Regions from separate parts of the Halobacillus sp. K22 genome, predicted to be linked through region 2. Evidence: riboswitches for the same ligand, from Rfam matches in the RefSeq annotation. Region 2 holds a riboswitch; each other region holds the start of a gene.
What was found. Region 2 has a riboswitch for S-adenosylmethionine ahead of ACTWPM_RS13035 (methionine ABC transporter ATP-binding protein). Riboswitches for the same ligand answer to the same signal wherever they lie in the genome.

Region 1 (7,396 bases), on a different contig from region 2:
ACATACTTGAAAAAGAAAGTGATTCTACATATCATAAGCAGATAGAAGCCATGAAGCTCGCTTTTGCAGACGGAGAAAAATACATCGCTGATGCCTCTTCTATGGAAGTAGGCATCGATGATTTATTAAATGATGATTATTCAGCTGAACGCAGATCTTCTATTACAGAAGAAGCTGAAGTGCCGGAAGCGGGCGTACCCCCGAAAGGTGGAACCGTGTATCTGGCTGCCGCGGACGGGGAAGGGAATATGGTATCGTTTATTCAGAGCAATTACATGGGATTCGGATCTGGATTAGTGGTGCCTGGCACTGGTGTTGCTCTGCAAAACCGGGGGCATAATTTTACTATGGAACCAGGGCACGCGAACTCACTTGAAGGAAACAAAAGATCTTATCATACCATTATCCCCGGTTTTTTAACGAAAGGAGACCAGCCCGTCGGACCATTTGGTGTCATGGGCGGATTTATGCAGCCCCAAGGGCATGTGCAGGTCGTCATGAATACGGTTGATTTTCATTTAAACCCACAGGCCGCGCTTGATGCTCCCCGCTGGCAGTGGATGAAAGACAAGACAGTGTGGGTAGAGCCGAACTTTCCTAAACATGTTGCCGAAGCTCTCGCGCGCCGTGGACATGACATCAGCGTGCAGCTGGAAACAGGTGCTTTCGGGAGAGGCCAGCTCATATGGCGTGATCCAGAAACGGGAGTTTTATATGGCGGCACTGAATCAAGAACAGATGGCACGATCTCCGCTTACTGAAGGAAAGAGGAGAGTCGGATTGGAAGGAGAGGAGAAGAAATGCAGCAATGGAATCTCTTTATAGCCTTTTTTCGTGTGGGAATGCTCGGTTATGGAGGAGGTCCTGCTTCCATTCCGCTGGTCCATAAAGAAGTGGTTGAAAAATATAAATGGCTCTCAGACGATGAATTTGGCGATGTGCTGGCATTAGGTAACTCGCTGCCAGGTCCTATTGCTACGAAAATGGCCGGGTACATAGGTTATCGTGTTTCCGGAATCATAGGAATGTTAAATGCAGTATTAGCGACCATTCTTCCTACGATTGTGATTATGATCGTCCTAATTATTTCCTTAAATAGTTTGCGTGATCAGCCCTGGGTCAATGGCATGACACAAGCTGTTGTCCCGGTTGTAGGAGTTATGCTTGCCAAGCTGACTTATGATTTTCTGAAAAAAGCTCAGGGGAGTCTGGGCTGGGTGGTCTCACTATCTCTTGGGGTGGGCTCTCTTTTACTGATTGAATGGATAGGCCTGCACCCTGGCCTGCTTATCTTTGCGCTATTAATGTACGCTTTACTTAAGCCTGTTAAAGATAAGTCTAATTTAAAAAGTCAGGAGCAGTCGTCATGATCTTATGGAAACTATTTGTTGCTTTTTTTATACCTGGAATAGTCGGTTATGGTGGAGGTCCTGCTTCCATCCCTCTGGTAGAAAATGAGGTTGTGGGGCGATTTGAATGGATGAGTGTGACGGAGTTCAGCGAAATGCTTGCTATGGCGAATGCGCTGCCAGGGCCGATTGCAACGAAAATGGCTGGTTTTATCGGCTATCAGCAGGCGGGTGTCCTGGGGGCAGTGGTCGGTGTCTTTGCCACAGTTGCTCCATCGCTTATTTTAATGATTGTCCTATTGAGTTTCCTATATAAATTCAAGGATTCTCCTAGGGTCAAGCGGATGACTAACTTAATCCGCCCGGCAATTGCCGTGCTTCTTGGGATTATGGCCTATCAGTTTTTCTGGAATTCCTATGAATCAACAGGTTTCCTGCAAACGGCGATCCTTATCGTTGCGAGCTTCTTACTACTGGAAAAAGTAAAGCTGCATCCTGCCTTTGTAATCCTTGGATCTCTCATCTACGGCGCCTTATTCTTAGGTTGACCAAAACGAATTAATAAACAAAAGGGCCGGATTGTGTAAGGCTCTGGACCGAGATAAATTGGGATCCTTTACGATATAAGGGAGGGGGCTGGTGGGGAAATAACACCTCTTGTTCCATCACCTAGACACTCGAGACATAAGCCGCTCATCAACGGATTGAAAAACCGCAATCTTTTTGATGGTCAGCTTATGTTGGTCGTGTCTTTCAGGGTGATTCCACATTTCCCCGCCAATCCAACTTTATTAGGGCAAACGACACCATTCTAAAGAGAGTATCCTTTCCTCATTACCCTGACTGAAATGCTTATATAACAGGCTATCTCGCATAGTTCCAACATGAAAAAAAGTATATACGCCCATGTGGTTTTTACTTCTCAAGCGGATGAAAAACGAACAAGTTTCGAGTTTCTGATTTGGCCAGGTCCGGAGGGGAACGGGGAGACTCCTGTGGGGTAAACATGATCGTTGAGACCCCGGAAGTCGAAGCCTGAGGAGGCTCAGCACAGAAGAGGTTCGACTAAGAACGCTACGTCGTGTGGCAACGTCGAACGACCCTGCGTCGTGCAGGGCCGGAAAGCGAGTTCGTTCCCCGCAGGACCTAATTCTCTCACTAGATATCTCGAAACTGAGTCTTCCACAAACGGGAACGTATCTGTAATAATCGACAGAGATTTAAGGTAGTACAAGAACTCATAGCTTCCAGACTCTCTTTAATCCTCAGTCCAGCAAAATTCCCCTGGGTGAAGAAGGAGTACCATAGGAGTAGAGCGAATATCCTGCATAGGAATCAATTTTGATTAAAAAGGGAGAGGAAAGAATGAGCAAATACTCCATTGAACAATTTATAAGAGAAACAAAGCAGGACGATGCCGAAAATGAATACTTTGAGTTGGAAACACCGCGGATTCTGGAAGTAAACTTAACGGATCAGGTATGGGCGAAAGCGGGCTCTATGATCTCCTACAACGGGCAAATCAAGTTCGAAAGAGAAGGGTTTCTTGAGCACGGCGTAGGCCGCTTTATGAAGAAAGCGATGAGCGGGGAGGGTAGTTCCCTTATGAAAGCTACCGGACGCGGCAGCCTTTATTTAGCCGATCAAGGTAAAAAAATTACCATTCTAGAACTGGATAATGAAGAAATCACCGTAAACGGCAATGATCTTCTAGCCTTTGAGCCAGGCGTGGATTGGGATATTCAACTGATGAAAAAAGTGGCTGGAATGATGTCTGGCGGGCTGTTCAACGTCAAACTGCAGGGAAGAGGAAAAGTAGCGATCACTTCTCACTACGAACCGCTCACGATCATGGTGCGTCCAGGGCAGCCAGTGATCACTGATCCGAATGCGACGGTAGCCTGGTCGGGGCATCTGCAGCCAGAATTTCGAACAGATATCAGTTTTAAAACCATCATTGGCCGGGGAAGTGGAGAATCGATCCAAATGGAATTCAATGGTGATGGCTTTGTCATCGTCCAGCCGTTTGAAGAAGTCAGCACTTCAGGAGATCGCGGCAAATAAGGGTTTGTCGAATGAGAAAAACCTTAAAAATAGACGGGCATTTTTTAAAGGGAATCTGAATAGGATAACAAAACGAGAGCTGAATATGTTTTTTCCAAAAAAATTCAAGCTTCATCCTTTACTTCACTGCTAAAACATTGTAAGATATGAAATAACTTAAAAATAAATAACGGAAACTTCTTATCCAGAGAGGCGGAGGGACTGGCCCTTTGATGCCCGGCAACCATCGAATCAATCTAAGGATTGACGAGAACGGTGCCAATTCCTGTAGGATGGTGACATCCTAAGAGATGAGAGGATCGTACGGACTATTATACGACCCCTTTTCTTGGATAAGAAAAGGGGTCTTTTCGTTGTCATATACCCGTAAAGGCTCTCGATAGAAGTTGCGTTAAAAGGAAAGGACAGATGAGAAATGGCAAAGGCAATTTTTGGAGCAGGGTGTTTCTGGGGAGTAGAAGCATTCTTTGAAAAGTTTGAAGGCATCACATCCACACGTGTAGGTTATATTGGCGGGGACTTGGATAATCCTTCCTATGAACAGGTTAAAACGGGGAAAACGGGTCACGCTGAAGCGGTGAAAGTAGAATACGACCCGACTGTAATTACTTATTCTGAACTCGTAAATATCTTTTTTGAAACCCATGATCCAACGTCTAAAAACCGTCAGGGTGCCGATATCGGTCACCAATACCGCTCTGCGATTTTTTACAACGATGCCAGTCAAAAGTATATTGCAGAAGAAAAGATTAAAGAGTGGGATGAAAAAGGTACATTCAAGCGTCCGATCGTTACTGAGGTCGTTCAGTCCACCACTTTCTATGAAGCGGAAGAGCATCACCAGAAGTATTTACAGAAAAATGGTTCGGTAGCATGCGGAATCGGCTAAATAAATCTTTCCTTAGCAGGCGCTCAGAGTGTTTACTCTGAGTGTTTTTTTATGAACGAAAAGTTAGGCGCGGGACTTGGAAGGGAAAACAGTGAACGGAACGAAAAGAGAGAGTAAGAGGAAGATTTCATGAAGGGGGGAGCAGATTTGCTATGGATCAATGAATCGATAGTAATCATCATGTGTATTTTTATGGTGGCAGGGGCTTTGGATTACTATGTACTTAATCAGCGATTATCGTTAGGGAAGCATTTCTATGATGCCTTTATGATGATGGGGCCGCTAGCCCTATCCATGGTAGGGATCATTTCGCTCGCCCCCGTCTTATCAGAGATCACTGCACCTGTCATTAGTCCAGTCTTTAGAGATATGGGCGCTGATCCCTCCATGTTTGCTTCTATGATTTTAGCGATTGATATGGGAGCCTATTCCCTCTCAGAAGCTTTAGCCTTAACAGATGAAGCGGCTGTATTTTCCTGGGCATTTTTAGGAACCATGATGGGACCGACCCTCGTCTTCACTATACCGGTCGCCCTTACCATCATTCAAAAAGAAGACCGGCCTTACTTCGCAAAAGGAATTTTAATCGGAATTGTAACAATCCCTGTGGGCTGCCTGGCAGGAGGTGCGATCGCAGGATATGAATGGTTGTGGATGCTGCAGAATCTAATGCCGGCGCTGTTTCTCTCCGTCTTTATCGGAGTGGGTTTATGGCTGTTCACAAATGGGGCGATACGTGTATTTGCCTGGTTTGGAAAAGGGGTTGAAATCCTAATTATTACGGGACTTGTCGCCATTACGATTGAAACGCTCACCGAATTCACCCTTATCTCAGGATTGGCTCCTCTTTCTGAAGGAGTCTCTATTGTAGGTAGAATTACAGTTACCCTTGCCGGTGCTTATCCTTTGATTGCTTTTTTGAATCAAAAAGGAGAAAAGTTATGGAATCGGTTGAGCAATAAGATCGGTTTAAATGCTTCAGCTATGACCGGCCTGCTCGCTTCTCTTGCCCATCACTTACCGATGCTTGCTATGATGAAACACATGGATCGCCGCGGGAAAGTTGTTAATTCAGCTTTTGCCGTAAGCGGTGCTTTTGTGCTGGGCAGCCACTTTGCTTTTGTAGCAGGAGTTGAAAAAGATATGATCGTTCCAGTGATAACTGGAAAGCTGACCGCAGGAGGACTTGCTGTATGTATAGCTTTATTTTTAACAAGGGGAACTGAGCAAATCCCTTTAACCAAGTAAACAACTAGGTTATAATCGACGTGAATCAAACCATAAAGGAGTTTTTTCTTGTGAAGACAGAAATGAAAGAGCGCTACAACGAATACATTGAAAAATTCAAAGCGACGGCTCCTGAAGATGTGCAAAAGAAAATGAAGCAGGCCATTCAAGAATTGGAGCAGTCTTCTGACGGGAAGGGTCTCGCTGAAGGCGAAAAAGCTCCCAACTTCAACCTTCCTGATGCGAAGGGAAATTCTATAGAATTATACAAACAGCTGGAACAAGGACCTGTTATTCTGACGTTTTACCGGGGAGGCTGGTGTCCTTATTGCAATATGGAACTCCGGTCTTATCAGGAAATCCTGGGTGATATTCACGAAAACGGTGGCGAATTAATTGCTATCAGTCCGGAATCACCTGATCATTCTTTATCCACGACCGAGAAAAATGATCTACAGTTCCATGTCGTAAGTGATGTCGGAAATGAAACAGCCAATCAGTATAATCTCGTTTATCAGCTGCCGGATTACCTTGTTGAAGTGTACAAGGATAAAGGACTGAGAGTAGACGAGCATAACGGTGATGAAACGTGGACACTTCCTGTTTCTGCAACTTATGTGATTGATCAGGACGGAACGATTGTTTATGAATATACGAAAGAAGATTACAAAGATCGCGCAGAGCCTTCAGAAGTACTGGAGCAATTAAAGAAAGTGCGAGTATAATCAAAAAGCACAATCTCAGTTGAGTCGAGATTGTGCTTTTTTAAATCTTATGAAAAGGCATCGTTGATTTTACATAAGCAAGTTATTACACTAAAGGGCCGTATAGTTGAAGACTCAGTTTCGAGATATTTTGTAGAGAAAGGGGCTCCAGGGAACGACTCGCTTTCCGCGGGCATGTGGTGAGCTTCCTCAGGCTTCGCCTTCCGGGATCTCACCGATCATGTTCATCCCGCAGGAGTCTTCGCCGTTCCCTTCCGCCCCTTTGCGATCATTGAGAGCTCAAAATTGTCTGCATAAACGCCTTCCAATGAACAAGGATCATCTATGATTCACACTGGTCTTTACGTGTGTTTAGCTATAGAAACCCTGTTATATAAGCATTGGAAGCAGATGTGGCATGGCTTCTATCTCCTATAGCAGGGTCCGTTCACAAGAAATGGCTGGGTTGGTGGGGAAATGGCGAGACTCCCATGGGAGAAAGAACTAGGTGAGATCCCGCAGGGAGTGAAACGAGCGAGGAAGCTCACCGTTCCCCCATAGGAAAGCGAGTTATTTCCCCACCAGCCCTCTTCCAAATAGAGTAACGGTCCCCATTTATCTCGAAACTGAGTCTTCCAGTAAGGGGAGCTTATCTCTAATAAGTAACTCGGAGATTTAGCAGAGCCTTATAAAGTGAGTAGCGGGTTATTTTGTGTATTTGTTAGCGTAACTGCTGGCTACAATCGAATCTGGCTTAATTTTTGGTTCGATTCCGAGTGATTCAATCCGCGCTACCATTTCATTTACATACACTCTTGTCCGGTTCCGCTCTCCTGAACCAATGTCGATATGCCCTTCCATGGTAAACGTAGCGCCTTTATAAATATGAGGCAGAATAATATCAATCATTTCCGTTTTCTTTTCTTCTGTAAACAAAGCAGCGACTCGTTCGGTAAGTGATGTTTCATAAGAGATGCGTTCATGCAGCGTAGTCATTTTACGTCTAATAAGCTCCTTGCAGAAACAAGCCCAGGCTCCTTTTCCTACACGCTGAATGACGATTCCAGTAATAAAAATGGTGTGAGAAGGGTGGATTTGAGAATCAGTACCAAGCATTAAGCGGTAGTTTCCGAGCGGTTCCTTATTCATAAAGGTCAGAATAT
Region 2 (7,396 bases):
TCAGACATCTTAATCCTCCTAATTTATTTTATACATATACGTGTATGGGTATTTGAATTGGTAAAAAATTATCGGCTTTTAACTAGAAGCTGAACAGCCTCGTTAATGGAATCTTCTGTGTTTTGGCTATCACTTGATTCCTGAATGCACTCCACAAGGTTGGAGCTGACGACTAAACCGATGGTACGCTCAAGTGCACTTCTAGAAGCAGACAGCTGAGTGATGACGTCTTTGCAATCTTTATTTTCTTCCATCATTCTTAGGACGCCTCTTAACTGTCCTTCTAGACGTTTTACTCTATTTTTCATGGCTTCGTTGTACTCCATTACGATTCCCCTCCCTTTATGAAGATTTCGTTTGCTGTGTGTTAACAGTACATGACTTATAATATACCCCATAAGGTATAATGTCAACAGGTTAATAAAATGAAAAATGGATAAAACGTTATGTCGTAAGCAAACCTACGTATAGGTGGTGAATCAATTGGATTTATTGTGGGATATATTAAAGGTTTTAGGGAGAATTATAACCATTCTCCCATTCTTACTTGCTATAGGGTTATTTATGGGGAAACGTTCAATCGGTGAACTTCCCGTATTTGATTTCTTAGTGGTTCTTGTACTCGGGTCAGTGGTGGGAGCTGACATTGCAGATCCGAACATCAATCATATTCATACGGTAGTAGCTATGATAGCAATTGCTTTGCTGCAGAAAGTGATTGTTTGGAGTAAACTAAGAAACCGCAGACTTGGAAAGCTTATGACTCTTGAACCGACGGTGGTTGTTTACAATGGACAAATAGTCGAAAAGAATATTAAGAGTATAAACTATTCTATTGATAATATCCTTCAGATGCTTCGGGAAAAGGATGTTTACCATATTGACGATGTTGAGCTTGCCCTAATTGAAGCGAGCGGGATGATCTCTGTAAAATTAAAACCGGAAAAAGAAAAAATTACGAGAGAGGATTTTCAGCTTTTAAATAGGGGTGCGGGTTATGATATCCCGCTTATTTTAGACGGTGAGTTGCAAAAAGATATTTTGAAACGTTTGGATAAAGATGAGGAATGGATGGAGAACCAATTGAGAGCTTGTGGTATCACTTCTATCAAAGACATATTTTATGGTGCTATTACGAATCACGGGGAATTTCATTGTTCGATCAAAGGAAAGAAGGTCCCAAACCTTCCACCGATAGGAAACTAAGAGCGATTTTATAACATAACCTCCCGTTTGCGTAAGACTCAGTTTCGAGATATCTAGTGAGAATTAGGTCCTGCGGGGGACGATTTCGCTTTCCGGCCCTGCACGACGCAGGGTCGTTCGACGTTGCCACACGACGTGGCGTTCTTAGTCGAACTTCTTCCGGGGTAAGCTTCCTCAGGCTTCGCCTTCCGGGATCTTACCGATCATGTTCATCCCGTTCTTACACTTTTATTAATCCTAAGCTTACATCAAGGCATAAACGACAAGGAGAGGCTATCCAGCTCCAGCACCTAGCGTCTAGTGAGACTTCCCTCACTTCTGTACGATAAGGCAACATCGAATCGCTCCGCTCTTCGTGTTTTCTTTATCTCCGCCAGCTCAGTCCAGTCCATACGCCGCTGCCCAAGGTGCTTCCGCTTTTAACCGAGGAGTCTTCATCGTCCCCCTACGGACCTAGCCGAATCAGAAACTCGAAACCACTTAACCCCCTGTTTGCTTGGTGAGAAAAAAGCATGGGATAAGGCGTGTATTATTATGCTAGAACGTTGTGGAAAAGCTTGTCATAGAAGTATTTAGGACCTATTTCGAAGGAGAGCATTCTCTCTTCTGGAAGGGTCCGTTATTCTCTCGCGGCAGGGTTGGTGGGGAAATGGCGAGACTCCCATGGGAGAAGGAACTAGGTGAGATCCCACATGGAGTGAAAACGAGCGAGGAAGCTCACCGTTCCCCCATAGGAAAGTGTTCAAATGTGGAATCACCCTGAAAGACACGACCAGCATAAGCCGACCATCAAAAGGATGGCGGTTTTTCCATCCGTTGATGAGCGGCTTATGTCTCGAGTGTCTGGGTGATGGAACAAGACGAGTTATTTCCCCACCAGCCCGCTGCTCATATCGTAACGGACCCAAGATATCTCGAATTCGATTCTTCAAGTATCCGGTCCGATCCTTTAATAAGCTTCTTATGAAAATCACAACCAGATTTAACAGCACTAAATAAAGAGGAGGGATAATTCAATGATTATCCCTCCTCTTATACGTTATACGCTTTGATCCATGCAGTGGATTAATCGTTTCTCAATGTCTTCCGCGAGTCTCTGGATTTGTTCATCTTCTACCAATTGAATGAGGGCAGTTGGTCTAGGCATACCTATCTTCGTCGTGCCTCCTTCAGAGTAAACGACCATTTTACACGGTAAGAAATAACCAGCAAGGGTATTTTCATTAAGAATGCGTTGAGCTTCCTTAGGGTTACATACTTCCAATACTTTAAATTCTTTCTCAAATTCTAATCCTTTTTCATTAAGTTTGTCTTTAATATCAAAATTCCATAATACTCCGAACTGGGCTTCTTTAAGGCTGGCTTCTAAACTTTCTACTGCCTCTTCGATTCCTTTTTCTGTTTCTACTGTGTAATGAAACATGTTTGAACCTCCTTTTTAAGCTCTCGGTTTCAGCATACCCGTTCAGGTATGAAGATAATCGTATATAAATAGATTTAATGATAACTAGCAGGAGATTTAGTGGGGAATTTTTCGAAAAGTTTAGCAGATTAAATTGACAAAGCTGATGAGCTATAATAAGATAATCACCATCCAATTTAAAAACGAATAAATATCTTCTTATCTAGAGAGGTGGAGGGACTGGCCCTACGAAACCTCGGCAGCGGGACTGATGCGTCATCAGAAACTGTGCCAACTCCAGCAGGTGCTTTTTGCACGTGAAAGATGAGAAGAGACGGTTCTCATAAATTACGTATGGCCAGAGCCCCTCTTCTTATCTTTTAAGAAGAGGGGCTCTTTTTATGTTTAACGCTCAGAAGTACATAAGAAAGCTGATAATTGGAAGAATCCAAAAACAAAGGGGGGACCGTTCATGATTGATTTTGAAGGGGTTTCAAAGATCTATGAACACAATGGAAATGAGTTGCGAGCTGTGGATCAAGTTGATTTAACAGTGAATAAAGGAGAAATCTTCGAGGTTATTGGTTATAGCGGAGCAGGAAAAAGCACGCTTGTTCGTTTAGTTAATTTACTGGAATATCCTTCGGAAGGCCGGCTCCTGGTAGATGGTAAAGATTTAACCCAACTATCTAAACCTGAGTTGCGAAAAGTCCGGAAACGAATTGGCATGATTTTTCAGCACTTTAATTTGCTGGAGTCTAAAACGGTACGTCATAACGTGGCATTTCCATTGGCGATATCAGGGGTGTCGAAAAAAGATATTGATGCACGTGTAGAAGAAATTCTGGAGTTCGTAGGCTTGTCAGATAAAGCCAGGCAGTACCCGGACCAGCTATCCGGCGGACAGAAGCAGAGGGTGGGAATTGCAAGGGCTCTAGCCACCTCACCGGATATATTGCTATGTGATGAAGCGACATCTGCCCTTGATCCTGAAACCACCAAGTCTATTCTTAAACTTTTGCGCAGAGTACGAGACGAATATAACATCACGATTCTTATGATTACGCACGAAATGAATGTGGTCCGTGAAGTGTGCGACCGTATCGCAGTCATGGAACACGGACGTGTGATTGAACAAGGATCCATATTTGACTTGTTTTCCCAGCCGGAACATCCCACTACAAAAAACTTTGTAAGAACGGTGATGGAAAATGAAATTCCTGCATCCATCCTGGAGGGGATTGAAAAGCGGGGAGCAAGCCGTCATATTTACCGGGTGACCTTTGTAGATGAAAGCGCGGGCCAGCCTGTACTTTCCCAAATATCGAAGTCCTATGAGGTGGAAGTGAATGTGCTTTTCGGACAGATTACAGAGCTTCAGGGCATTCCGTTTGGACATTTAGTGGTGGAACTTCAGGGAGAAGATAAAGAAATTGTGAGAGCGATCGACTCAATTCAGCGTTCCGTAACGGTTCAGGAGGTGGAAGCACATGCAGGTTAACTTAATGGATTTTTGGCCGAGAATTCTGGAAGCTACCAATCAGACCCTCTTAATGGTCGGGATCTCTCTGCTTGCAGCTACATTAATCGGTCTTCCTCTCGGCATTGCATTAGTAGTTACAAGAGACGGGGGACTGCTTGAAAGTAAACCTATATTCAATGCGCTTAGTTCAGTAGTTAACTTCTTCAGGTCGATTCCATTTATCATCTTACTGGTAGCTATCCTGCCAATTACAAGATTTATTGTAGGCTCATCTATTGGTACAGCCGCAGCAGTTGTGCCGCTTGTCATATTTTCAGCGCCCTATATTGCGCGGCTGGTAGAGAGCAGTCTGCTTGAAGTGAAGTCAGGAGTTATTGAAGCAGCGGAGGCGATGGGAGCGTCACCCTGGCAGATTATCGCGCGCGTATATTTACCGGAAGCGTTGAGTTCCATTGTATTAAACCTGACCATTGCCACGATTGGCCTTGTAGGTGCTTCGGCAATGGCCGGATTTGTAGGCGGCGGTGGTCTTGGTGACTTGGCTATTTCTTATGGTTATCAGCGTTTTGAGACGGATATCATGATTGCGACCGTACTTCTTCTCGTCGTCATTGTGCAGATCACTCAAACAGTAGGAAATTTTGTATCTAAAAAAATTCGCAGACAATAGGAGGTCTCATCATGAAAAAATTATTTATTTTATTAAGTTTAGTAGCTGCCATTGGAACCGTATTAGCGGGGTGTTCCAGTGAAAGCAGCGGAGCAGAATCAAGTGAAGGATCAGAAGAGAAAAAGGTGGTTAAAGTTGGACTGAACGGGTCTGGCGTGCCGATCTGGGAAAAAATAAAAGAAAAAGCAGCCAAAGAGAATATTGAGATTGAGTTAGTCGAGTTTTCGGATTATGTACGTCCTAATATGGCACTGGCTGATGGAGATATTGATTTAAACGCGTTTCAAACAGTCTCTTATTTTGACTCCTTTATAAAAGAACATGATCTGGACCTGGCGCCAATTGGGACCACATTAATCGCTCCCATGGGAATATACTCTGAAAAATATGAGGATGTAGAAAACATCCAAGAAGGAAGCACCATTGCTATACCAAAAGAGGCCACCAATATGGGTCGGGCTTTATTACTTCTTGAAAAAGCAGGACTGATTGGACTGTCTGAGGATTTTGATGGAAATGGGAACCTGGACAAGGTTCAGGAAAACCCTAAGAATTTAAAATTTGAACCGATCGTTGCTGCCCAGACTCCTCGCGTACTTCCGGATGTTGCTGCCTCTATCATTAACAACGGAGTAGCCGTCGAAGCCGGGTTTGTTCCTGTAGACGATGCCATCTTTATTGAAGATGATACAGCACAGCCTTATATCAACATTATTGCAGCACGTGCAGATGAAACGGACAAAGAAGTATATCAAACGATTGTGGATCTTTATCAGGAAGAAGACGTAGCGCAGCACATTCGTGAAGTTTACAATGACTCCTTGATTCCTACGTTTGTACCACTTGAAAAAATAGGCTGGTAAGCAAAAAAGAGCGTAAAAATTAATCAATTGAAACAACCAGCCGACACGGTTTAGTCATTTCGTTGTATGAAAGTCTGTCCTTGTATTAGAATAGAGAAAGTAGAAGAGAGGACGTGAATACAATGACAGATATTAAATTAATTGCACTAGACGTAGATGGGACCCTTGTAAATCCGCAGGGGACGGTATCAGACGCGAATATTAAAGCCGTCCAAAAAGCAAAGGATCAGGGAATTCATGTCCTTTTAAGTACAGGAAGGTCGCTGTCGCGTTGCCGTGATATAGCGGAGCAGCTCGGCAGGTCATCTTATATTGTAACGATCAATGGCGGGGAGATTTATAATCAGGACTTTGAACTGGTGGACCAGACACTGCTTGAGCCTCACCATGTCAGTCGTTTGTGGGAACTTAAAGAAAAACATGGATTATATTTCTGGTCATCTACGGTTCAGGGGATTTTTAACTCTCAGGAGCCATTTGATAGCGAAATTGAAGAGTATAACTGGCTCAAGTTCGGCTTTGATATCGAAGATGATGAGATTAGAGAAGCTATTCTGCAGGAATTGAATGGCAACCAGGACCTTGAGATTACAAATTCCAGTCCAACGAATATTGAAGTGAACCCCACAGGTGTTACGAAAGCTGCGGCTTTACTGAAAGTTTGTGAATGGCTTGATCTGAAAATGGAAAACGTTATGGCAGTCGGAGACAGCATGAATGACATAGCGATGATCCGTGAATCAGGTGTTGGTGTCGCGATGGGGAACGCACAGGATGAAGTTAAACAAGAAGCGGAGTTCGTCACAGGAACAAATGCTGAAGATGGAGTAGCTCAGGCAATTGAGAAAATATTAAATTCATAAGGAATCAAGTTCATACAGATAGATCATTCAGCTTGCAGAGAAACCCAGAGGTTTTCTGCAAGCTGTTTTTTTATGCTCCGTGGATGAGTATCAAAACAGTTTGCTGCGGACGAATGCGCGCGATTCCTCTACCTAACGTTTTCACGGTCTGGGACCATAGTGTAAAAACATGTCACATTATTCAATTATACGTCTTTTTGTAACCGTTTTCCCAATAATGGAGGAATTGAACATAAGCAGCGAGAATCAATCTATTAGAAAATTATTTACTCAAAGAAGTAAATGAGCAGGAGGTTATGATGAAAGCAGGTTACATAAAAGAAGAGCATGATATTTTGCGAAAGTCGCTGCGCCAATTTCTCTATAAAGAAGCTTATCTTTACTTTAAGGAGTGGGAAAAACAAAAAGCTATTCCACGATCTTTTTGGAAAAAACTTGGTGAACAAGGATATCTATGTCCGTGGCTCGCAGAAGAATATGGCGGTTTCGGTGCTGACTTTGGCTACTCCGTTATTATCAATGAAGAACTGGAAAAAGTGGGGACAGGGTTAATTGGTATTGGGCTGCATAACGACATCGTGGTTCCCTATTTATCTGCCTATGGGACAGAGGACCAAAAGAAAAGGTGGCTTCCGAAATGTACAACAGGAGAATGTGTGACAGCCATTGCTATGACCGAGCCAGGCGCTGGTTCAGACTTGGCAGCGGTAAAGACATCGGCTCAGAAGGCAGGGGACCACTATATATTAAATGGCGAAAAGACGTTTATTACCAATGGTACTTATGCAGATTTAGTCCTGGTGGTTTGCAAGACGGACCCGAAAGCTTCTCCAGCACATAAAGGAATCAGTCTGATTGTGGTAGAGAAAGAAACACCGGGATTTACAAGGGGAAAGCAGCTCGAAAAAG
Region 3 (7,396 bases), on a different contig from region 2:
AAGGGCAATCAGTGCTTCCTCATAATAATAGAAGGTTTCCCCGTTCACAAAGTCCACGCCTTCTTCTTTACACCAGCCGATCATTTCTGCAAACATGCTTCTTGTTTTTTCAACAGCTTCAGGATCATCCGGGTTGAACAAGTTCGTGTTAGAAATGTTCCCGGCTACGAGTGCTTCTTCCTCCGGGTGCTCCTGCGCAACCTCTTTGGCTAGACGGATGGCCTGGCGGTTAAGTGGCTCAAGTAACTCTTCTTTGCCGATGATTCTCATCTTTTCGCGGTGCCCGTTATAAGTAAAGGCTAAGACGACGTCGGAGCCTGCGAGCATATAGTCACGATACGTTTGCTTTAGTGCCTGTGGGTTATCAAGGGCTACTTCGGGTACAAAGGAACCGGCCTGTAAATAGCCGCGACGCTCCAGTTCAAATAGGTATCCTTCTCCACAAATAACGGGTCCATCCTGTAATCTCTGTTCTAATGATCGTTTCATTTCATTCAACAACCTTTCCATTTTGTAATAGTAGTTTTATTTGAAAGCTAATGCCCTTTTTACAGGGACACGCTGACTTTCTGTCTGGTTCGGGCAGCTGCCTGTAAAGCTTGTTCAATGTCTTCAATTAAATCACCAGGGTGCTCAAGACCAACAGAAAGCCTGAGCAGACCATCGGTAATGCCTCGTTTCGCTCGTTCTTTTTCCGGCATTGCCGCATGGGACATGGTGGCCGGATAGGATAGAATCGATTCCACAGCACCCAGGCTCACAGCAAAGACAGGGAGGCGGATCTGCTCCACAAACGCTTTGGCCGCTTCTTTATCCGGCAGCCGGAAAGAAAGTAAGGCCCCTGCTCCGGTAGATTGTCTCCGGTGGATCGGATGACCGGCGTGGTGGGAAAGACCTGGATAGTAAACCTCTTCCACAAGTGAGTGATCTTGCAGGTGAGAGACGATCTTCAATGCCGAATCCGACGATTGCTTCAACCGGGCCCCGAGTGTCTTGATCCCCTGGATCAGCTGGTAGGAATCCTGAGCGCCAAGAATGGAACCGAAGGAGTTTTGAATAAAAGCGAGTCTCTCTCCAAGTTCTTCATTTTTAGTAACGGCGAGCCCTGCAATGATATCGCTGTGCCCGGATAAAAACTTGGTGGCACTATGCAGGACAATATCGGCGCCTAGCTCAAGCGGGTTCTGATAGAGCGGTGTCATGAATGTGTTATCCACGAAGGTTAAACAGCCATGGGCTTTAGCAAGCTTTGCCACTCCTTCAATATCTGTAATATTTAAGCAAGGGTTTGAAGGGGTCTCTACATAAATGACTTTTGTATTGGACTGGATTGCTCGGCTCGTTTCGTTAAGGTCAGTCATATTAACGAAAGTGTGATCGATATTGTATTTACCGAGCATTTCGGTAATTAACCGGAATGTGCCGCCATAGACATCTTTGGAAACAAGTACATGGTCCCCGGCGGAAAGCAGCATAAAGGCAGAGGAGATAGCTGCCATTCCTGAGGAAAAGGCGAGGCCGCGCGCGCCGCCTTCCAAGTTAGCGATCGTATCTTCAAGCACCTGTCTCGTTGGATTGCCGGACCGGCTGTAATCATAGGGGCCCATCGTATCGAAGCTTTCCTGATGGAAAGTGGACGATAAGTAAATCGGGACGTTCACAGCACCTGTAGCCGGTTCTTGATGACTTCGATTATTCGCAGAACCATGGATGAAACGAGTTTCCAACTGATCGTTTTCTGGCCTCATTGTATTTCCTCCTTTTGAATAGCAGAGAGAGCCTGCTTCAAATCTTCAATCAGATCTTCTTCATGTTCTGTACCTACGGAGAAGCGAAGCAGCCGGTCGCAGATTCCGCGTTCTTCCCGTTCTTCTTTTGGAATATCCGCATGGGTCTGCGTTGCCGGGTACGTAATGAAGCTTTCCACTCCTCCGAGACTTTCGGCAAAAGAGATGACCGACAAATTCTCAAGAAATTCAGAGATACTGGAAGGATCCTCAACTCGGAAAGAGATCATTCCTCCTTTTCCAGGATAAAAGACTTCTCTAATGCCCGGATCGTTTCTTAGAAACTCAACAATGGCCTTCGCATTCGCCTGCTGTTTATCGAAACGAAGCGGCAGGGTCTTTAATCCACGTATTAAGAGCCAACAGTCAAAAGGGGAGAGGACAGCACCTGATGAATTTTGGAAGAAAGCGAGCTTCTCACAAATCTCTTCTCCTTTGGCGACGACCACACCGGCTAATACATCGTTGTGCCCGCCAATATATTTGGTAGCGCTGTGGATCACAATGTCCGCTCCTAAATCCAGCGGCTGCTGAAGATAAGGCGTTAAGAATGTGTTATCGACAATGAGCAGGAGGTTGTGTTTCTTAGCAATCTTTGAAACTTCTTCTATATCCACTTCCTGCAACAGCGGATTAGTCGGCGTTTCAAGAAAGATAGCTTTTGTTTTCTCAGTAATGACACTCTCGACATCCGTGAAATCGGAGTAGGTCGAATGAATTTGATAAGCATCTGCATAGTGTTCGAGTAACCGGTATGTCCCGCCGTAGATATCTTCCGCGACGATCAATTCTTCGTTTGCACGGAACAGGGAGAGGATCAACTGAATAGCTGCCATTCCTGAACTGCAGGCGAAGGCTTGATCGCCGTTTTCAAGCTGGGCCATGCCTTCTTCGAGAAGATGGCGTGTCGGGTTTTTCGTGCGGGTATAATCATATCCGGTGGATACCCCGAGTGATTTATGCTGATAAGCGGTCGATAAATAGATGGGCGGATTCACAGCCCCTGTTTCTTCATCACTGTTATTTCCTAGCTGGGCTAGTATCGTTTCAATCCTGTTCCGTGCCATGGTGATCATCTCCTTCGTAAAAAAATGGATATAAAAAAGGACCTCCTTGAAGAAGAAGGTCCTTTATGTATAAAGAGTCTCCTTATCTTCAAGGTATAACTACTACCTTCTGGATTTAGCACCGTGCCAATGGCTGGTTGCTGAGGTATCAAAGGGCCAGTCCCTACACCTCTCTGGATAAGTTTTATTATTATGTAATTTTTGGAAAAGCAACTGTTGAACACTTTACATGAAAGGTATGCTTAAATCAAGAATGATATTAAAAATTACTAAAAATTTCTTTCAAAAATTAGGCGGTTATCATTTCGCTTGCGATTTACAATACAGGAAAACAATTCAAGAATCAAGAGAGTTTTCAGAAAAAAATAATTTTTCTAAAACTGATACTTTGTTTGAAAAAGATCATTTAACCCCCCAGTCCACCTAAAGACAGGGGGGAAATGATTTTATGCATATTGCTGAAGCTGCTTAAACATTTGTTCGCCTTCTTTGTTCAGGACGTTCCCTTTTCCATGACACTTCGCGCATTTCTTCATGTAACTGGTTTCTTCGACGGCCATCTTCCAGGCAAGTGTCTCATTCGCATAGTTAACACGCTGGTAATGATCAACAATTAAATTGGCTTTACCATCATCATATTCCTTATACTTTCCAGTTCCATGACAAAGAGGGCATACGTTATATAAAGTACTCACCGATTGAGTTTGCATTACGCTCACTTCCTTATAGTTTATTATTATAAATTATGATTGATTTTACGTAATATTCAGTCTATTTGCAAGGTAATTTTCTGTGTTTTCCAAATATAAAAAAGAAAAAAAGTCATGAAAGTGGATAGAACAAGGGTCAGGGCATTTGTTAAGATATTGTGAACGCGCGTAGGAAGAGAGAGGATATAGTTTTATATAAGTGTAAAATAGTCATTAAGAAACCCCCGATTGACGGGGGGCTGTAATTTCTATTTAGCAGATAATTCGGCTTCTGTAACCCACTTATGATTGGTCACTTCTTGTCCGCTGTCCGTGTCTGTATAGTCCACCATATAAACCGTTGTTTCTTCGGCAGATTCCACTTGGGCTTTAGCTCCACTCATTCCGTCACTATGGTCTGCATTCACGGTTACTTCTGAACCTGGATCTAACTTTTTCTTGGAGGGATCTTTTACTTCTTCATGAATGATCCATTTATGATTCTCCACTTTGTCACCAGTGGTAGAGGATGTATAAGATACGCTGTAAGCGGTGGTTTGATAGGCTCCTGTTATCGTTGCTTCTGCTCCATTCATTCCAGGCATATGCTCAGCGTTAATCTCAGCCTTACTCCCTGGAGGATAGGCTGGGTTTTCCGCTTTGTGCAAACCTTCAGGCAGTTCACCCGAACCGGAATGGTCCATGCCTGCATGTTCATCGTGAGTGGATTCTGAAGAAGCACTTTCCGTGCTTTTTGGCGAATCATTGGTCTGCTCAGCATTGCTGCAAGCACCTAACAATAGAACTGAGGCAAAGATGAGACTCCCTAAAGCGAATGTTGTACGTTTCATATTTTTCTCCCTTCAAGAAAAAAACTTTTAATAGATACAGATAAAATATACCCTGGGTACGTATGTATAGTCAATCGCTTTATTCTATATTTTTACAAATGAATGTGCTAGATATTGCAGTTGTTTTTACCCAGAGAGGGCTGGTACTAAAGAGGTTGTTAAAGACTCGCTTTCCGTGTCAGCACACCTAATTGCAGGTAGGGGGCGGCGCAATAAGGTAGGTTCATGACGCAATAGAGTGGGGCTACGGGTACGCACCCGCTATAAGAAAAAGCCACCGGGATCTGTAATCCCGATGGCTAATATGCGTAGATCTATTTATTTACCAATGAACATTTGTGTCCAGTAGTTTCCGTCTTCTACATAACCGACCCCGATGTGTGTGAAGTTCGGATTCATGATGTTTTTACGGTGACCTTCACTATTCATCCAGCCCTGGACTACTTGCTCAGGAGAAGTATGGCCCATAGCGATATTTTCACCAGCCGTACGGTAGTCGATGCCATATTCTTTTAACATATCAAACGGAGATCCGTAGGTTGGGCTTGTATGGGAAAAGTAGTCATTTTTCTGCATATCAAGAGACTTGTCTCCCGCGACAGCACTTAACTCTGTATCAAGTTCGAGAGGTTCTAGTCCCTGCTTCGCACGTTCCTGGTTGGTCAGTTCGACGACTTGCTGTTCAAAATCTGAGACTTCAGATTGGTCGGCTTGATCTGTGGTATTTTCTTGAGGAACGGCCTGTTCGGACGGCTGCTCCTGCTGTTCAGGCTGAGCTTCAGGTGCTTGCTGAGCAGGTTCTGCTGGTTCTTCCTTCACAGGTTCTTCCTGAACTGGGGCTTCTGGCTGTTCAGGTGTCTCTTCAGGCTGAGCCTGAGTTTGGAATTGCTCCAGAAGAGACTGAATATCTACTTGTTGGATATTTTGACTCTTTAAAGCTTCTTCATTTTGTTGAACCCAGTTCACCACATATTCTATATGAACATTTCCTTGCTGGAATTTATGAGACTCGGTGTCTCCTGAAGATGCGAGAGAAGTAGCTGGAGAAGCTAGTAGTGATAGTGCAAGAGCTCCTGATAGAATCAATGATTTGCCTTTCATACTCGAATTCCTCCTTGAAAGTTATGTTTTTGGAACAATTACATCCTATCATCTGGTTTTTGTAATAATATTGGATTTTTTTAGCAAGAAAGAGGCGAGCTTAACTATGAACATCTCTTAGGGAAAATTATCGCTTCGGTGAAAGCAGATAGATCTTTAATTTTGGGGAAATTTAAGTACTACTATGAAAATAGTAAAATAAATGTCTTTCTGGAATTTTTATCATTTAGTAGTATAAATTAGCTGCGTCAGATGGTTGACAGGGGTTTTAATACCTTGGTTTTTTTACAAATATGTCTGAGATGTTACATCCATCCTATTAGAAATTTTAAGAATGACTGCCTAAACAAAAGGGAAGGGAACAGGAGAAAGGATGAGGCTAATGAAATTAGAAGGAAAAATAGCACTAGTTACAGGTGGATCAAGAGGACTTGGAAAAGTCATCAGTAAACAGCTTGCTGCTGAAGGAGCGCGGGTGGTGGTGAACTATGGGAGAAACCCGGACCCGGCTAATGAAACCGTGGAAGAGATCAGAAAGAAAGACGGAGTAGCCATCGCTGTGCAGGCAGATGTAACCGATGAGGATTCCGTGGATGAACTTCTCCGTGCGGTTCAGGAATCATATGGAGAGAATGTGGATATTGTCGTTAATAATGCTTCGGGATCTCAGCCGGAGTACTCCCTTGAGGAAAATACATGGGAAACGTACATGGATCAGCTGCAGTTTTTTGTTAAAGCGCCATTAATTCTGACAAAAGCGGTGCTGCCAGGTATGAAAGAGAAGCAATTCGGCCGTATTATTAATATTGGAAGCGAAGTGGTCCAGCTGGGAAATGCCAATTTCTCAAACTATGTAACAGCTAAATCAGCCATGATTGGCATGACCCGTTCCTGGGCAAATGAACTTGGACCTCACGGTATTAATGTGAATCTTGTTAATCCAGGTTTTATTCCTGTAGAGAGACATGGAGAGGTAGATCCTTCTACCCTGGAGGATTACAGCAGCCAGCTGCCTCTTCGGCGTATGGGTAAACCTGAAGACATAGCTAACTCAGTTGTATTCTTGTCATCTGATGATTCGCAGTTTATTACCGGACAATCGATCTCCGTTAATGGAGGAAACACATTCGGGATTTAATGAAGTAGAGCTCACTTCTCGGTAACCTTTCAGAATTCGTGGAAGCCTGACTGAAAAAATAGGTTCTGTAAAACCTCAATATTGACTTTGCAGATAAGCTCCCGTTTGTGGAAGACTCAGTTTCGAGATATCTAGTGAGAGAGTTAGGTCCTGCGGGGAACGACTCGCTTTCCGAGGGCATGTGCTGAGCCTCCTCAAGCTAAAGATTTCCGGGGTCCCACCGATCATGTTTATCCCACAGGAGTCTCCCCGTTCCCCTCCGGACCTGGCCAAATCAGAAACTCGAAACGGCTTCATCCTTCACCCGATTGAGAAGAAATAATCCCATGGGCGTATATACTTTTCCAGTCTGGAAATGTGCGGGATAGCCTGTTATATAAGCATTCAGGCGGGATGAGGAGAAAAGGATACTCTCTTTTCAGAGGGTCCGTTATTCTTCCGTGGCTGGATTGGTGGGGGAATGGCGAGACTCCCATGGGAGAAGGGACTAGGTGAGATCCCGCAGGGAGTGAAACGAGCGAGGAAGCTCACCGTTCCCCCATAGGAAAGCGAGTCATTTCCCCACCTATCCTATACCTTTTAAGTAACGGACCACGATGTATCTCGAATTCGAGTTTTCCACTAACCGGCCCTTTAGCGTAATAAGCCTTTTATGAAAATCTATAAAAATGTTTACTATCATAAAAAAGCTCGGAGCGATTTAAACTCCGAGCTTTTTTATGGTGCAACATCTAAAATGCCCCTGAGCCTCCGCCGCTGCCAC

Region 1: it holds a riboswitch for S-adenosylmethionine, as region 2 does, so the genes downstream of both, msrA (peptide-methionine (S)-S-oxide reductase MsrA) here and ACTWPM_RS13035 (methionine ABC transporter ATP-binding protein) in region 2, are expected to answer to the same signal.
Region 3: it holds a riboswitch for S-adenosylmethionine, as region 2 does, so the genes downstream of both, ACTWPM_RS16205 (methionine biosynthesis PLP-dependent protein) here and ACTWPM_RS13035 (methionine ABC transporter ATP-binding protein) in region 2, are expected to answer to the same signal.

Annotation. Positions count from the first base shown of each region.
Region 1 covers NZ_JBQQCN010000034.1:28,712-36,107, reverse strand. Annotated here, with positions in the region: gene ACTWPM_RS18740 (gamma-glutamyltransferase family protein) at 1-761, shown strand, start outside; gene ACTWPM_RS18735 (chromate transporter) at 801-1,370, shown strand; gene ACTWPM_RS18730 (chromate transporter) at 1,367-1,897, shown strand; gene ACTWPM_RS18725 (AIM24 family protein) at 2,715-3,413, shown strand; SAM riboswitch class I at 3,591-3,710, shown strand; gene msrA (peptide-methionine (S)-S-oxide reductase MsrA) at 3,829-4,302, shown strand; gene eutH (ethanolamine utilization protein EutH) at 4,432-5,550, shown strand; gene ACTWPM_RS18710 (peroxiredoxin-like family protein) at 5,601-6,254, shown strand; gene ACTWPM_RS18705 (ribonuclease H-like YkuK family protein) at 6,939-7,396, opposite strand, start outside.
Region 2 covers NZ_JBQQCN010000017.1:36,598-43,993, forward strand. Annotated here, with positions in the region: gene ACTWPM_RS13015 (DsrE/DsrF/DrsH-like family protein) at 1-8, opposite strand, end outside; gene ACTWPM_RS13020 (metal-sensitive transcriptional regulator) at 69-326, opposite strand; gene ACTWPM_RS13025 (DUF421 domain-containing protein) at 484-1,206, shown strand; gene ACTWPM_RS13030 (DUF302 domain-containing protein) at 2,246-2,629, opposite strand; SAM riboswitch class I at 2,825-2,939, shown strand; gene ACTWPM_RS13035 (methionine ABC transporter ATP-binding protein) at 3,081-4,109, shown strand; gene ACTWPM_RS13040 (methionine ABC transporter permease) at 4,099-4,761, shown strand; gene ACTWPM_RS13045 (MetQ/NlpA family ABC transporter substrate-binding protein) at 4,773-5,624, shown strand; gene ACTWPM_RS13050 (Cof-type HAD-IIB family hydrolase) at 5,747-6,487, shown strand; gene ACTWPM_RS13055 (acyl-CoA dehydrogenase family protein) at 6,787-7,396, shown strand, end outside.
Region 3 covers NZ_JBQQCN010000025.1:27,281-34,676, reverse strand. Annotated here, with positions in the region: gene ACTWPM_RS16215 (homocysteine S-methyltransferase family protein) at 1-489, opposite strand, end outside; gene metC (cystathionine beta-lyase) at 549-1,748, opposite strand; gene ACTWPM_RS16205 (methionine biosynthesis PLP-dependent protein) at 1,745-2,854, opposite strand; SAM riboswitch class I at 2,934-3,038, opposite strand; gene ACTWPM_RS16200 (hypothetical protein) at 3,301-3,564, opposite strand; gene ACTWPM_RS16195 (YdhK family protein) at 3,813-4,394, opposite strand; gene ACTWPM_RS16190 (CAP domain-containing protein) at 4,713-5,495, opposite strand; gene ACTWPM_RS16185 (SDR family NAD(P)-dependent oxidoreductase) at 5,878-6,633, shown strand; gene ACTWPM_RS16180 (hypothetical protein) at 7,365-7,396, opposite strand, start outside.